One region of the Desulfosporomusa polytropa genome, then DNA from elsewhere that is predicted to be linked to it. Evidence: riboswitches for the same ligand, from Rfam matches in the RefSeq annotation. Region 1 holds a riboswitch; each other region holds the start of a gene.
The links. Region 1 has a riboswitch for cyclic di-AMP ahead of ACZ449_RS19900 (APC family permease). Riboswitches for the same ligand answer to the same signal wherever they lie in the genome.

Region 1 (3,614 bases):
ACTGCTATCTCGGCCGCTATTGGACGAGCCGCTAGCCGGGGCGTATTAGTCAAAGGTGGCAACTATGTGGAGGCTTTGGCAGGCATTGATACCGTTGTGTTAGATAAGACAGGTACAATTACTATTGGTAAGCCACAGGTTATAAGCGTTAAAACCGCTTGCGGAGTTAGTGAACGGGAACTGTTGCTCCTGGCAGCATCGGCAGAATTTCATTCAGCCCACCCGCTGGCATGCGCTGTATTAGAGTACGTAAAAAACCAAGGCTGGCTGATACCGCCACATAGTAGTACTGAAACCATTGTGGCAAGGGGAATTGTGGCCGAGGTACCTGATTTTGAAGAGATATGTGGTGGGCGCGTTTTGGTAGGCAGTAGGCGGTTTATGGAAGAGTATCAGATTGATTGCCAGCTTTTTGGCGATCAGTCTGGCGCAGAGCGCGGCTTTAACCTGGTCTATGTGGCACGGGGCAAAGCGTTGCTAGGAGTACTGGTAGTAAGTGATCCTATTCGCCCCAACATGAAGAAGGCTATCAATCGCTTGCGGCGACAAGGTGTTGACGAAGTCGTCATGATTACTGGAGATACGGAGCCTGTTGCTAACCATGTGGCAACTGTACTGGATATTGACGGATACCATGCCGAGGTATTGCCTGAGGATAAAGCTACATTGGTGAATAAGCTTAGACGGCGGTCACAGGTACTCATGGTCGGTGACGGCGTCAATGATGCTCCCGCGTTGGCTTTCGCTGATGTAGGGGTGGCTATGGGTGGACGGCGTACAGACATTGCCGTAGAATCAGCAGCTATTACCATTAATTCCGAAGATCCGCTCGTGTTGTCAGAAGTAGTCACGCTGGGTAAACAAACTATGAAAATAGTTCAACAGAATTTCACTGCTACCATTGCCGTTAATACGGCAGCCATGCTTCTCGGGGCTATTGGCCGAACTAACCCAATGATTTCGGCGCTGATCCATAATGCTGCAACAATTGGCGTGGTGCTAAATAGCGCGCGGATTTTGATAGCAAATAAAAAAACTATATAAATTATTTTTAATGAAAGGGGGTGAAAATATGTTTGCAAGAAGTGATTTTTGGATAGGTTTAGTTGTTGGTACTCTTGCAGGTGCTTTTGGGTACAAAATGATGTCTGAACATTCAATGCAAGGCTTATTGCCAACTATGCCAATGAATGCTCCTCAACAAGGTATGGGCGAGATTTCGGTAGACGAACTTATGCGTCAAAAAGAACGGCTGGAAGACTTAATAGCAGAACGGCAAGATGGTATGGTTAAAGCCTAGATAGTAAGGTGAACATATACATTTTTTGCCAGCAAAATTATAGCAACCAGTGGTAAAGTGTATTTATATGAAGTGTTTTGGAGATCCTCTTTATGATGGTCTCCATTTTTTTTACAATGAGTGTAATTATATTTTTGAAAAAACGAGCCACAACTCGCAAAAGAAAGCGCGCCTATGAGCGGAGAATCCAAAAGCGCTGTAGTGAGTAGCAATGACACCTAGCAGGCGTTAATCAGGCGTAGCAAGACTTTATGTGTGAATAGAAAAGCAGTATGATTACACTTAGTAAAAAAACACAAGGCCGAGTTCCAGAATGGAAGCGGAGGAACCACTTTTTGGGGTTAATTTTGCCAATTGGCAAAAGGGATGTTTTTCTCTTGTCATCCTACCCGACAGCTAACTTCGCAGGCTAAAGCAAGAGGTCGAAAGACCGGCAGGTCTTTTTTTTGTGTTCAAATTGAATAAGGAAACTGGAGGCGCTACTATGATGCGCGTACTGCGCCGATTACTTATCGGCAAGCCACTTCATAATCGGGAATTGGCTCATGAAAAACTTCCTAAGTGGAAGGCACTGTCTATTTTTTCCTCAGATGCGTTATCATCGGTTGCTTATGGTCCGGAACAAATTATGCTTGCGTTGGTTGCTGTTCCCAGCCTGGTAGCTTACGGGTTTATGGGGCCTGTAGCGATAGGCATTCTGTCACTGCTGGCCATTGTAGTGTTATCCTATGTGCAGGTGGCCAAAGCCAATCCTGAGGGTGGCGGGGCCTATACGGTAGCCAAGAAGAACCTGGGTAAGATGCCGGCGTTGGTGGCAGCTGGCTCTGTTTTTGCTGATTATGTACTGACAGCTGCGGTGAGTGTCTCGGCTGGCACAGCAGCTATTGTTTCGGCTTTTCCTGCTTTGGCGGGGCGGGAAGTAACTATTGATGTACTGGTGCTTTTTGCCATATTAATGCTGGTTAATTTGCGCGGAGTCCGGGAATCCTCCAATGCCTTCGTAATACCTACCTACGCTTTTTTACTTGGTATCATTATTTTAATTGCAATAGGTATATGGAAGTCTGTTACTGTTGCCCCCTACATGCTGCCACCAGAGTCATTAGCTCGCCAGCAGTTGGATTGGTCGATGCTGTTCGTGATTCTACGGGCCTTTGCTAATGGTTGTAGCTCAATGACAGGGGTTGAAGCTATTGCTGATAGTGTTCCTATGTTCCGAAAGCCAGAAGCCCGCAATGCTGCTATTACTACGTACTGGATGGCAGGAATCCTGGGTTTTATGTTTCTGGGAATTACCTACCTTGTCATGCATTATCACATTTTACCAATAGCTGAGGTAACGGCTATGTCGCAATTGGCAGAAGAAATTTTTGGCCGATCGGCTGCCTATTATTATATTCAGATTACTACGATGATGGTATTATATTTGGCAGGCAATACGGCTTATAACGGCTTGCCGGTGCTGTTATCCATTGTTGCCAAAGATGGATATATGCCGCGTTATTTGGCGACACGCGGCGAGCGGCTGACATTTTCCAATGGTATTATTTTACTTACTGTTGCGGCCGCTCTACTAATTATCGTGTTTCGGGGAAATACGGAGCATCTCATTTCTTTGTACGCCATTGGCGTATTCATTTCTTTTACCATTGCCCAGTCTAGCATGGTTGTTCACTGGAACCGGGAGCGTGGTAAAGGGTGGCAGATTCGGGCTTTGCTAAATGGCATTGGCGCTCTTACCACTGGTCTGGTTGTTCTTATTATTACCATAACAAAATTCATCTATGGCGCCTGGATTGTCTTATTGTTTATTCCCATTATGATCTACATCTTTACAGCTATTAAGGGCCACTATAATTCTATTGCCGACCAGCTGCATCTGCCGGAAGAATGCTATGAAAAAGGAGCAGCCACATTTCCCGAGGGTAAACACATCGTTATTGTGCCTGTTTCGACAACGACGCGCGTGGTGTATGAAACCATCAAATATGCCAAGATGATTGGTGATAATATTCTGGCTGTTCACGTTTCTAACAATGAAGAAACGACAAAAAAGGTCATTGAAAAATGGAAGCTGTGGGACCCGGGTGTAGAATTGATCGTTATCCGTTCGCCGTATCGGTTATTAATGAGGCCACTTCTGCATTTTATTGAGAAGAAGGAACGGGAAAAGGGGCCGGATGATTATATCACAGTCATTATCCCCGAGTTTGAGACCAGGAAATCCTGGCATCGCCTCTTGCACAACCAAACCGGCTGGTTTTTACGAAATACGCTTATTTGGAAAGAAAATGTCATTGTAACTACCGTACCC
Region 2 (3,614 bases), 2.3 Mb from region 1:
AATCGTTTGATGTGGGGGTGTTTTTTTACTCGTTCTAAGAGGTCATTGGGGTAGAAGCCTGCTTGGGCAAAACTGGCTACCGCCATACCTACACTGATATTTATACTGTCTCTAAAGGTATGTATGGAACCAGTGCCGTTAAATCCAGCAGTAGGATAACCAAGCAACCCGATTATTGTACCTTGACCTGGCAGCAAATTAAATCTTTCTTCAATCAGACTTGCAGGCAGGGCAATAGTCTCTTTTACATATAGAGACATGTTTTCCGGTGTTACCCGGGGCGCCAGTCCTGAACGTTCAGCCAATAGAGAATTAGCGCCATCTGCCAGAATAATGATATCGGCCAAAAACTTACCATCATTTTGCGTTAGTACACCTGCAGCCAGACCATCCTCGTTAAATATGACTTGCTTTACCGTATGGTTGAAGAGTACTTGCGCGCCAGCTTCCGTTGCTTTGTCGGCCAGCCACTTATAGAGATTAACACGCTTAACAGAAAATCTGTTGTAAGGTGCGGCGGCAAGTCGGTCGCTCTGAAACCTTGAAGAAAGAACAGAATCCTCAGTCATCAACCAATAGGATTGATCAGTGATAATTCGTTCGCAATGACACTCTTCCCAAAAGTTAGGGAAAAGTTTATGGGTATGCTCAGCCATAATACTGGCGCCGCCGCAGGTTTTGGCCCCGGCATAAGGGCCGCGTTCTAGGACAAGCACGTTAAGGCTGTCGCGAGCCAGAAAATAGGCCGCTGTTAATCCGGCTGGACCGGCTCCGGCTACAATAACATCATATTTTTTTTCAGCGATGGTACTATCCTGATTTTCTGCTTTTAAACTACTGATTTTATCTGGTATTTTGTGCGATCTTTTAGCCTCATACCAATGTTTTAACATATACTCACCCAGTTTTAGTTTACGCGTAATCATAAATTTATATTTAGGGGCACGCATACCAAAGCATTATAGAGAGAATAGCTGTTAATAATCAATATTCTCAGATAATTTATCGAAACAAGAATTGCATCATTCCAAACTATCCTGTATCATAACAGCATGCCGAATTTCCTAATGAAAAAGGAAAATGGGGGAACCATTTTTGGGGTGAATCCGCGATTGCGGTAGGGATTTCCCTTTGTCCCGAACCCGTCAGCTAACCTCGTAGGCATTTAGAAAGGGGTGTTTTATATGAAAAACATCAAAAAAATCGTTACAAGTACCATTGCGATGGCAGTTTTAGCAGCTGCCATCTGGACACCGATGGCTTTTGCTGCGCTTGGCGACCAGACACTTAGCATAGGTATGACAGGCCAAGATGTAATTGAACTGCAAACTAAGCTTAGTGATTGGGGTGATAGCAATCTTACGGTTGACGGTGTTTTTGGTGAAACGACCGAACAGGCGGTAATTAACTTTCAACAGGCAAAAAATCTTACCGCCGATGGTGTTGTCGGTCAAGAAACCTTACAAAGCCTATACGGTGGTCGTATGCCGGAAGCATCGCGCGGCACTGCACCAGGACGTTATAAGACCGTCCTGGACATAAAAGCTACCGCCTACGCTGCCGGTCCGCACGATAATGCCCAATGGGGCAGTTTAACCTATATGGGAACCCAGGTACGACCAGGTGTAATTGCCGTTGATCCCCGTGTTATTCCGCTTGGTTCAAGGGTATATATTGAGTTTGCTGATGGCAATAGCATGTATGCGGTTGCCGAAGATACAGGTGGCGCAATTAAAGGAAATCGCATCGATATTGCTATGCATTCTGTCGACAAAGCGTATGACTTTGGTGTTCAAAATGTAAAATTATATGTCCTCAACTAGTAACAATGCCTGGCATTTTCGTCAGGCATTGTATTATTTTTTTTATAATTACATATAAAGTGGTAGATTTGGCAAGTTTATTTATGTTATTATATTGAGAAATACCTATTTATGATCATGTTGTACGAAAGGAGTTCTGTTAATGTTTGACAACAAATTTGGCCCAGAAGGCTTAACTTTTGACGATGTATTACTTGTACCTGCCAAATCAGACGTTTTGCCCAGAGAAGTTGAAGTATCTACCTATTTAACAAAAAACATTAAGCTTAACATTCCTATCATTAGCTCCGGTATGGACACGGTTACCGAGGCTCGAATGGCAATCGCCATGGCGCGTGAGGGAGGGGTAGGAGTAATCCATAAAAACATGCCGATTGCTGCCCAGGCTAACGAGATTGATAAAGTCAAGCGTTCGGAACATGGTATCATTGTGGATCCCATATTTTTATCGCCTACCAACTTACTTCAAGATGCCCATGATCTTATGGAGAAATACCATATATCAGGTGTACCGGTAACAGATAATGGTAAATTAGTAGGTATCTTAACTAATCGTGACCTCCGTTTTGAAACTGATTTGAGTCGCAGAATAGTTGACTGTATGACGAGAGAGCACCTTATTACTGCACCTGTTGGCACATCACTAACAGAAGCTAAGGAAATTTTGCGTGAACACAGAATTGAGAAATTGCCATTACTTGATAATGATGGTAACTTAAAAGGGCTTATTACCATTAAAGATATCGAAAAAGCACAGAAATATCCCAACTCTGCCAAAGATGCGAAGGGACGTTTGTTGGTAGCTGCCGCTATTGGTGTAGGCGCAGATATGATGGAGCGTGTTGAGGCCGTTGTTGGCGCGAAGGTTGACGTTATTGTCGTTGATACTGCGCATGGTCATTCAACAGGTGTGCTTGATTCTGTACGGAAAATTAAAAATGCTTTTCCGCATGTGGAGCTTATTGCTGGTAATGTTGCCACAGCCGAGGCTACTCGTGCTTTAATCGAATCAGGTGCAGATGCTGTTAAAGTTGGCATTGGACCAGGTTCGATTTGTACAACCAGGGTAATTGCCGGTATTGGTGTACCTCAGATTACGGCAATCTATAATTGCGCTAAAGCCGCACGCGAGTACAATGTGCCGATTATTGCCGATGGTGGGATAAAATACTCAGGTGATGTAGCTAAGGCCATTGCCGCTGGTGCTCAGATTGTAATGGTTGGCAACCTACTTGCCGGCACAGAAGAAAGTCCAGGAGAAACCATTATTTATCAAGGACGTAGCTATAAAGTATACCGGGGTATGGGCTCGCTGGGAGCTATGGCCGAAGGTAGTAAGGATCGTTACTTCCAGGAAAACATGGACAAGCTGGTACCCGAAGGAATTGAAGGAAGAGTTCCATATAAGGGTTCAGTAGCCGATACAGTATTCCAGCTAATTGGCGGTCTTCGCGCCGGTATGGGGTATTGTGGCGTACGTAACATCCAAGAACTTATCAGCAAAACGCAATTTATTCGGATTACCGGTGCTGGTTTGCGCGAAAGCCATCCGCATGATATCAGCATAACCAAAGAAGCACCAAACTATAGTGGCTGATAAAAAAAGTAAATAAAAAATGCTTTGGACATTTTGTCCAAAGCATTTTTATTTACCCCAACAGAAAGTAAAACTTTCTTAAGAACAGGATAAGGGCAACAGCGGCTTACACTTTCGCCTAAGGCTCGGCGTAAGCCGTGTTTTCTTTACCAAGGTGACGGTGTTTCGAAATTAACAACTCTAAATTCAAATTG
Region 3 (3,614 bases), 2.8 Mb from region 1:
CCAGTTCAAACGCAGCTTGAGCCAAACCTACAGATACAGCACCAACAAACGGCCGAGCAGCATCTAGTGTTTTCATCGCAATTTTAAAGCCTTCACCCTCGCGGCCAATTCTATTGGTAGCAGGAATACGTACATTTTCCAAAATCAATTCGCAAGTATTCGAAGCCCTGATTCCCATCTTTTCTTCTTCTTTACCAACTGAGAATCCTGGTGTGCCACGATCAATAATAAAGGCTGTCAAGCCACGAATACCAGCTGTTTTGCGCGTATTTGCAAAAATAATATATATTTCAGCAATACCACCATTGGTAATAAAACATTTTGTACCATTAAGGATATAATCGGTACCATCTTTAACAGCGGTTGTTGCAACTGCCCCAGCATCTGAGCCAGCACCTGGTTCGGTTAGTGCAAATGCAGCCAACTTGCCATTATTTATGACATCAAACATTTTACGTTTTTGTTCTTCATTCCCTAAGAGTACTACTGGATAAGATGCTAAGGCATTTGCAGCTGTTGTTGTAGCTACACCAGCGCACCCTTTACCCAATTCCTCATAGATTAGAGCAATTGAGAGTGCGTCAAGACCTGGCCCATCATATTCTTCAGGTACAGTTAAATTAAGCAAACCTGCCTCATCAAGCTTCTTCCATAAATCAGAAGGAACTACACCTTCTTTATCCATTTCCAAAGCATGTGGCGTAATTTCTTTAGCAACAAAATCTTTCACCATCTTATGCATATCAAGTTGATCGGGAGTAAAGTTAAAATCCATGCCTTGCCTCCTTATGGTAGTCACATTACCAAAAAATCCTAATGATAAGTATACCGCATAATTTTTTCTTTGTTAACACCTTTATAAGAAATAAATAAAAAAAACACTATTTTAACAATAATCTAGCGCCAACTGCAAGTAATACCAATCCTAATACCTGTTTGGGGCTATATGCCATCCGTTCAAGACCAAATCCCCCTAAGTAGTCAATGATAATTGCAGTCAGTACTTGTCCAACAATAATAGCCGTAGTGGCATTGGCAACACCGACACTGGGAATGCTGGCAGCTACTAGATAGATTATAGCTACACCAAGTATCCCCCCCAACCAGGAATACCACGGAGCCTCTTGCCATGCAGACAGATTACCCTTGCCTAGATTACCTATGAATAGTAGTAGCATGACTAAGATAGTTCCTGTAAGGTGAACGACAAAAGTAGCTTCTAACAGGCCTATGACCTTACTCAAACCAGTATTAATCGAACCTTGTACTGCCATTAACACCCCAGAAACAAAAGCCAGCACCAATGGCAGCATTTCACTTGATATAAAATTCAAGCCTAACCAACCCCCGTAAAATACTAAAATTCTATCTGTAGTATAATACTTGGGGCTTTTTAATATTCGGGGGATATTAGTAACAGCTACCTATGGCAAATAAAAAAAGCAGGCCGAAACCTGCCAAATCTCAGTCAACTACATACACGGTTACTCTTTGTACACCAAAATTCAAGGCCTCACGGCGACTATCAAAAGCTAAATCAATACAACTGCCTTTAATTGCGCCACCGATATCATCAGCTACTGCATAGCCATATCCTTGAATATATAACCGGGTTCCTAAAGGAATAACCGTCGGATCGACAGCAACTAAACCCTTACGTAAAAGGTTTCCGCCATATGTATAACTACCATTACCTGGATCATGCGCAGAGTAAGCCGATGCTCTCATAACCAAGGAGCGGCTATACCTGCTTGGCTCACCAGCCAAACGTCCAAGATAGGCAAAGGTTTCTTTATCAACAATACCATTTACTGTAAGATAGGCACTGCGTTGAAATTCTTGTACAGCTTTGGCAGTAATTGGACCAAATACACCGTCAATGTCTCCAGCATAAAATCCACCATCTGCCAAATGTTTTTGCACAATCCGCACTTGCTCGCCGCGCGCCCCGAGCATTATAGCAGGATACTCTTGTGATGATCCTGCACCTGCTGCTAAGCCTCCCATTGGAACGCTGACTGCTAACAAGAGATAAACTATACAAACCACTTTAAATAATGCTTTTCCCAATCAATCACCTCTCTTTATATTGCGCCTCCGAGGTTAGCTGTTTCGCAACGCAAAACACAAAAACCTTCATGGCTTTTAGCCTCCGGGGTTAGCTGTCGGATTCGGGCATAAGAAAAGAGGTCGAGAACGCCCTACCGCTTAACACGGATTCACCCCTATATGTTTATTGGGTCCCCCGTACCTAATGGATTCGGCTAATTTTAATATTACACTATTTTTACGTTGTGGTCAATTTTATGATTATTTAAACTTGACGTTGGACTCCAAGGACTGCAATCGTCATTAAAACACCATACTAGTAAAAAAACACCGCCCACCCGCAGGCAGACGGCTTAACTGAAAGGGTGGTAATAGTGGCAAACTATCATCACCTCTTTTAGACTACATCATGTTTTTTAGAATTTCTTTAGACAACTCCCCCGTCCACGGGCTGATAGATGGTCTTAAACCTACAGTTAACATCTCACAGTAAATCAGCCAGCCACTATCAGCAATAAAACAACGCCAAGCAGTATAGCCGCCTGGCGCTTGGTTAAACTAAGCATAATTTCCTCTCCCCTTCATTAAGCGTCGCTTTCCTAGCGGCGCTATTTTATTGCCATTTCAATCAGACCAACTTGTTCATTAACGCTATTATGATAATCAATTTCTATAGCCCTAAAGCAGCGCAAAGCTCTTTAGTAGCTGCACCAGTTGTAGTTATTCCTTTATCTGTCTGATAAGCCTTAACAGCTTCCTCAGTCATAACACCAAACAAGCCATCTGCTCTACCCGCAAAGTAGCCTAGTTCTTTAAGTTTCATTTGTAAAGCAACAACATCAGGCCCTGAAGTTTTATATTTAAGCGTTCTTTTAACTTTAACCCTTTGGCCTTCGATACGCACAGGAGTCCCAATTGGGATCCATTCAAACAATTCTTCAACATCTTTATTACGCAGCCTGATACAACCATGACTGGCAAATTGACCTATCGACCATGGTTTATTTGTCCCATGTATACCGTAAGTTCCCCAAGGAACATTTAGCCCCATCCAGCGTGTTCCAAATCCGGTTCCCCAATCATAGTCTTTCCATACCACATTCCACTCGCCAATCGGTGTCGGAGTTTTACTTTTGCCTACTGCAATCCGGTATTTTTTATATACCTGTTCATCATTGTAAACTTCAAGTACTTTAGATTGAGTATTTATTACCACACTCACTTTGCCTGTAGGTGTCTGGTTGGGCTGATTGGTATCTAGCGACGCTAATTCTTGTTCATCCATATATTCAAAGCCAGCTATACTAAAGACAATACTTACAATTGCCAAAACCGCTATACCACAAATTATCTGCTTGTGCTTAAATCTAAATAACAAAGCAGCTTTCATTCCAATCCCTCCTTGTAGACAGCACTCTTCTTTCCAAATATATGCCTCCATAAAAAGGGATATGAACTGCAAAAAAGAAAAACCGGCCGAAGCCGGTTATTTGAGAACATATACTTTCACATTTTGAATCCCATAATCCAGCGCTTCTTGTCTGGAATTAAACGCTAAATCAATA
Region 4 (3,614 bases), 2.4 Mb from region 1:
GCAAAAGTCACCATAGCCAGTTCCCAATCAAAATAAATCATAATTGCTACGATAGCCAACAGATTAAGTGACTCAACAATAGCATCAGGAATGCCTACTGTAACTGCCTGTTGAATAAATGAAAGATCATTGGTAAATAACGAAATAAGCTCTCCGGAAGAATTCTTCATGAAATAGGCATAATCTAACGATTGCAGCTTACTAAACATGTCCTGACGGAGTTTAGCCAACATCTTATTAGCAGCTTTAGCCATACTATATCCATAAAAATAGGAAAACAAACCACGAATGAGGTATAGCATCATGATACCCGCGGTAATCAAATGCAAAAACGTAATATTTCCCCCGGTCAGCGCATCGTCAATAAGCATCTTAACTACCAGCGGCGCCGCCAAGCCCGCTAAACTTGCAACAATAAAACACATTACAGCTGTTAAAGCTAATAACCAATATGGTTCTATAAACTTTCGCCAATAAAAACTAAACATAATCTATCTCCACTTAATACTGCTTAACTTGTCCACTTATATTGTCGCAGTTACTAGCATTAAATACAAGTACTTATGTAAAAATCCGCCCATTAATACTTGTATTTAAACTAAAAAAGGAAGGCCAACAATGCCTTCCTTTCTAGTTTACATCACCCGTCGAGCACCAATATAGCATGAACCCCAGTAGCCACTATCTAGACTATCAATTCTTACACCACTGCTAGACGTCGCACTGATAAATCTACCATCACCAATATAGATGCCACTGTGAGATGCTCCTGAAGTATAGGTGCTAAAAAACACCAAGTCTCCAGGTTGAAGACGACTATACGATACATGCCGTCCAACTTCAAATTGTTCATCAGCCATTCGAGGCAAATAAATACCGCTCTGAGCAAAAACATAGCGGGTAAAACCAGAACAGTCAAAACCGTCAGGGGTCGTCCCCCCAAACACATACGGTACCCCTCTGTAACTCAAGGAAGTCTGTATGATACGCCTTACCGAAGCGGTAGAGGAATCACGACTGGCTGGAATATCCCGTCCCATCAGAGCACGGTAGGTTTGCGCTCCAATCACACCGTCTGTTTCAAGACCACGTTCTTTTTGGAATGATTTAACAGCATTAACCGTTAGAGTTCCAAAATCGCCATCTGCTGTACCAGCATTAAAACCCAGATTATTCAGCTGAGCTTGAATAGCGGCTACATCATCTCCCTGGTCGCCAGCCTCATATGTTCCCGCCGCATAGGCAAAAGCAGTTGTACCTAAAAAGAGGCATAAAGCGACAATAATCCTGGAAAAATTGTGCAAATTGGTTTCTCCTCTCACTGGCCTCCGAGGTTAGCTGACGGGTTAGGGTTGCAGGCACCCTACTTGAAAAGCTGGCGCTTATCAAGTTTCACCCCCTTAACTTGGTTCCCCCGTACCTGAGCTGGATTCGGCTTTCTATAATGCTCTTATTTATTATTATTCGACTTAAACTTAAAAATTCCTTCCCAAAACCGTATTTTTTTTACATTTATTAGGTCAACTATTTTTTTCACCAACAGTTCACTCTTTATTTTTTGCCGTTTGTTGGCCAATCTCAGCCCGCAGCCAGTAGAGTGGACGCTGTTTTACTTCTTCAAATATCCGTCCAACATACTCACCAATAATACCAATTCCCGCCAATTGCACCCCCCCAAGTAGTAGAATACTAGCGGTAATTGTTGCCCAACCAGGTACAGCCTCAGCAGTAAAGAGTTTTATGTAGAGAACATGCATAGTTAGGGCAATGCTGCCAAATCCCAGTATAATGCCCATATAAAATGCAAAACGAAGTGGTGTTTTCGAATAAGCAGTAATCCCGTCAAGGGCAAAATGCAGCATTTTTTTTAATGAAAATTTAGATTGTCCGGCAAACCGTTTAGGAGCAATAAATTCAATATTGGTTTGACGGTAACCGATCGCACTAATCATGCCGCGAATAAATCTGGCTCGTTCCCGAAAGCGCCGAAAACTGTCTACCACCTGCTTATCCAACAATCTAAAATCAGAGCCACCCTCTGTAACCTGGACATTAGATAGGGCATTCATTAGCTTATAAAACATACCTGAGGTAATGTTCTTAAACCAGGATACACCTTCGGTATTTATCCTAACGGTTTGGACAACCTGAAAACCTTCCTCCCATTTACCAATTAGTAAAGGTATCATTTCCGGCGGATGTTGCATATCACCATCCATGGTAATAACCGCCTCTCCCTGGGCATGATCCAGTCCACAGGTTAAAGCCACCTGATGGCCAAAATTGCGAGCCATAATAAGCGCCCGCACCCGCTTATCAGCAGTAGCTAAACGCTCCAAAATAAGTGGAGTAGCATCGCTTGAGCCATCATCAACAAAGATAAGTTCAAAACGATATGACATTTGCTCCATATGTTTAACAACTTCGTTGTAAAAGTTATCAACATTATCCTGCTCATTATATACTGGCACAACAATAGATATCGAATTATTCATTACGCTCATTAATATGCAAACCTCCTTGTCACCACTATATTATTACATTGCTAGCATGTGATTGCAATTATACTCTATAAAATAAAACATAAAACCTGCCTTGCAAATTGCAAAACAGGTTTTATCCATAAGACGGTAATCTTATCATTATCGTTGAATATCTTGACGCAAATTAGCAGCACCATGTAGATAAACATGCTTAATGTCATGTTGCCCAAGATCAGTATTCCACAAAACCAGTACGCGGATACAAAGCGCCGGCGCATCAGGGCATTCGATTTCTTGCGTCCCAAATAGCGGTACTTGCGTCCAACCAGCCTTTCTTGCCCCGGCTGCCGGAAAGGCTGCATCTAGATCAGGGGTTGAGCTAAAGATTACTGCACCAATATCCTCGGTATTCAGCACATTTTCCTGTGAGATTGCCACAAGAAGTTCAGCGACATGTTCAAAGATTTCTTCACGATTATTAGTTGTAACAGTTGTTGCACCACGAATACCGCGTAATATAATCAACCACTCCCCATGAAAGAATTACGTTATACCATTATATATTATACGCATAAAGTATTCTTTTTCCTGCTAGTATGTATATTGTTTTTGTAATAAATCCTGTATTACGGTTTATTACACCGGCAAGAGTCACAATCATGGCATCGCCACCAGCCACATTCGGGGCAAACTGCATCTGATTGATTAAGTTCTATGTATTGCCCTTGCTCATATTCTTGCCAGCAAAAAATAGATCCTGCTACTTTTCTCAACTTCACGGCCCGGGTATCTACCCAAAGTTTTTGGTCAAAGACTGTAATTAATAACTCATGACAATTCTTTTCCTGGTTATACCGGTAATCCTCGGCAGGAAATACCTCTGGTTCTTCTCTCAGGGTAAGAATAACATACAGAACACGGTAGTTCAAATCCCCACCTCCCGCATTTGTAGATTACTATGTATGCTGAAGGTAGTTTATACCCCAAGAATCTAAAACAGCAAGCGTCCGTAATACAGCCTGCTCAATAGTCGGTTGCACAATCTGACTCAGTTCAAGACCAATATCAATAACAGCGGGCTGAACGCCCAAAACGACTATTTCTTTTACTGGCTCTGCTAAAAGCTCGAGC

Region 2: linked by a shared signal. The riboswitch ahead of ACZ449_RS09455 (3D domain-containing protein) and the one ahead of ACZ449_RS19900 (APC family permease) in region 1 are both predicted to bind cyclic di-AMP.
Region 3: linked by a shared signal. The riboswitch ahead of ACZ449_RS07155 (peptidoglycan-binding protein) and the one ahead of ACZ449_RS19900 (APC family permease) in region 1 are both predicted to bind cyclic di-AMP.
Region 4: linked by a shared signal. The riboswitch ahead of ACZ449_RS04795 (C40 family peptidase) and the one ahead of ACZ449_RS19900 (APC family permease) in region 1 are both predicted to bind cyclic di-AMP.

Annotation. Positions count from the first base shown of each region.
Region 1 is NZ_AP042400.1:3,904,602-3,908,215, reverse strand. It holds gene ACZ449_RS19910 (heavy metal translocating P-type ATPase) at 1-1,044, shown strand, start outside; gene ACZ449_RS19905 (hypothetical protein) at 1,073-1,300, shown strand; cyclic di-AMP (ydaO/yuaA leader) riboswitch at 1,590-1,726, shown strand; gene ACZ449_RS19900 (APC family permease) at 1,785-3,614, shown strand, end outside.
Region 2 is NZ_AP042400.1:1,628,768-1,632,381, forward strand. It holds gene ACZ449_RS09450 (FAD-dependent oxidoreductase) at 1-893, opposite strand, end outside; cyclic di-AMP (ydaO/yuaA leader) riboswitch at 1,044-1,180, shown strand; gene ACZ449_RS09455 (3D domain-containing protein) at 1,185-1,823, shown strand; gene guaB (IMP dehydrogenase) at 1,966-3,420, shown strand; gene ACZ449_RS09465 (polysaccharide deacetylase family protein) at 3,567-3,614, opposite strand, start outside.
Region 3 is NZ_AP042400.1:1,128,905-1,132,518, reverse strand. It holds gene ACZ449_RS07165 (acyl-CoA dehydrogenase family protein) at 1-775, opposite strand, end outside; gene ACZ449_RS07160 (DMT family transporter) at 882-1,334, opposite strand; gene ACZ449_RS07155 (peptidoglycan-binding protein) at 1,465-2,070, opposite strand; cyclic di-AMP (ydaO/yuaA leader) riboswitch at 2,133-2,276, opposite strand; gene ACZ449_RS07150 (L,D-transpeptidase family protein) at 2,720-3,439, opposite strand; gene ACZ449_RS07145 (3D domain-containing protein) at 3,536-3,614, opposite strand, start outside.
Region 4 is NZ_AP042400.1:671,627-675,240, reverse strand. It holds gene ACZ449_RS04800 (ABC transporter ATP-binding protein) at 1-488, opposite strand, end outside; gene ACZ449_RS04795 (C40 family peptidase) at 636-1,286, opposite strand; cyclic di-AMP (ydaO/yuaA leader) riboswitch at 1,309-1,447, opposite strand; gene ACZ449_RS04790 (glycosyltransferase family 2 protein) at 1,545-2,504, opposite strand; gene aroH (chorismate mutase) at 2,643-3,008, opposite strand; gene ACZ449_RS04780 (hypothetical protein) at 3,110-3,412, opposite strand; gene ACZ449_RS04775 (HyaD/HybD family hydrogenase maturation endopeptidase) at 3,440-3,614, opposite strand, start outside.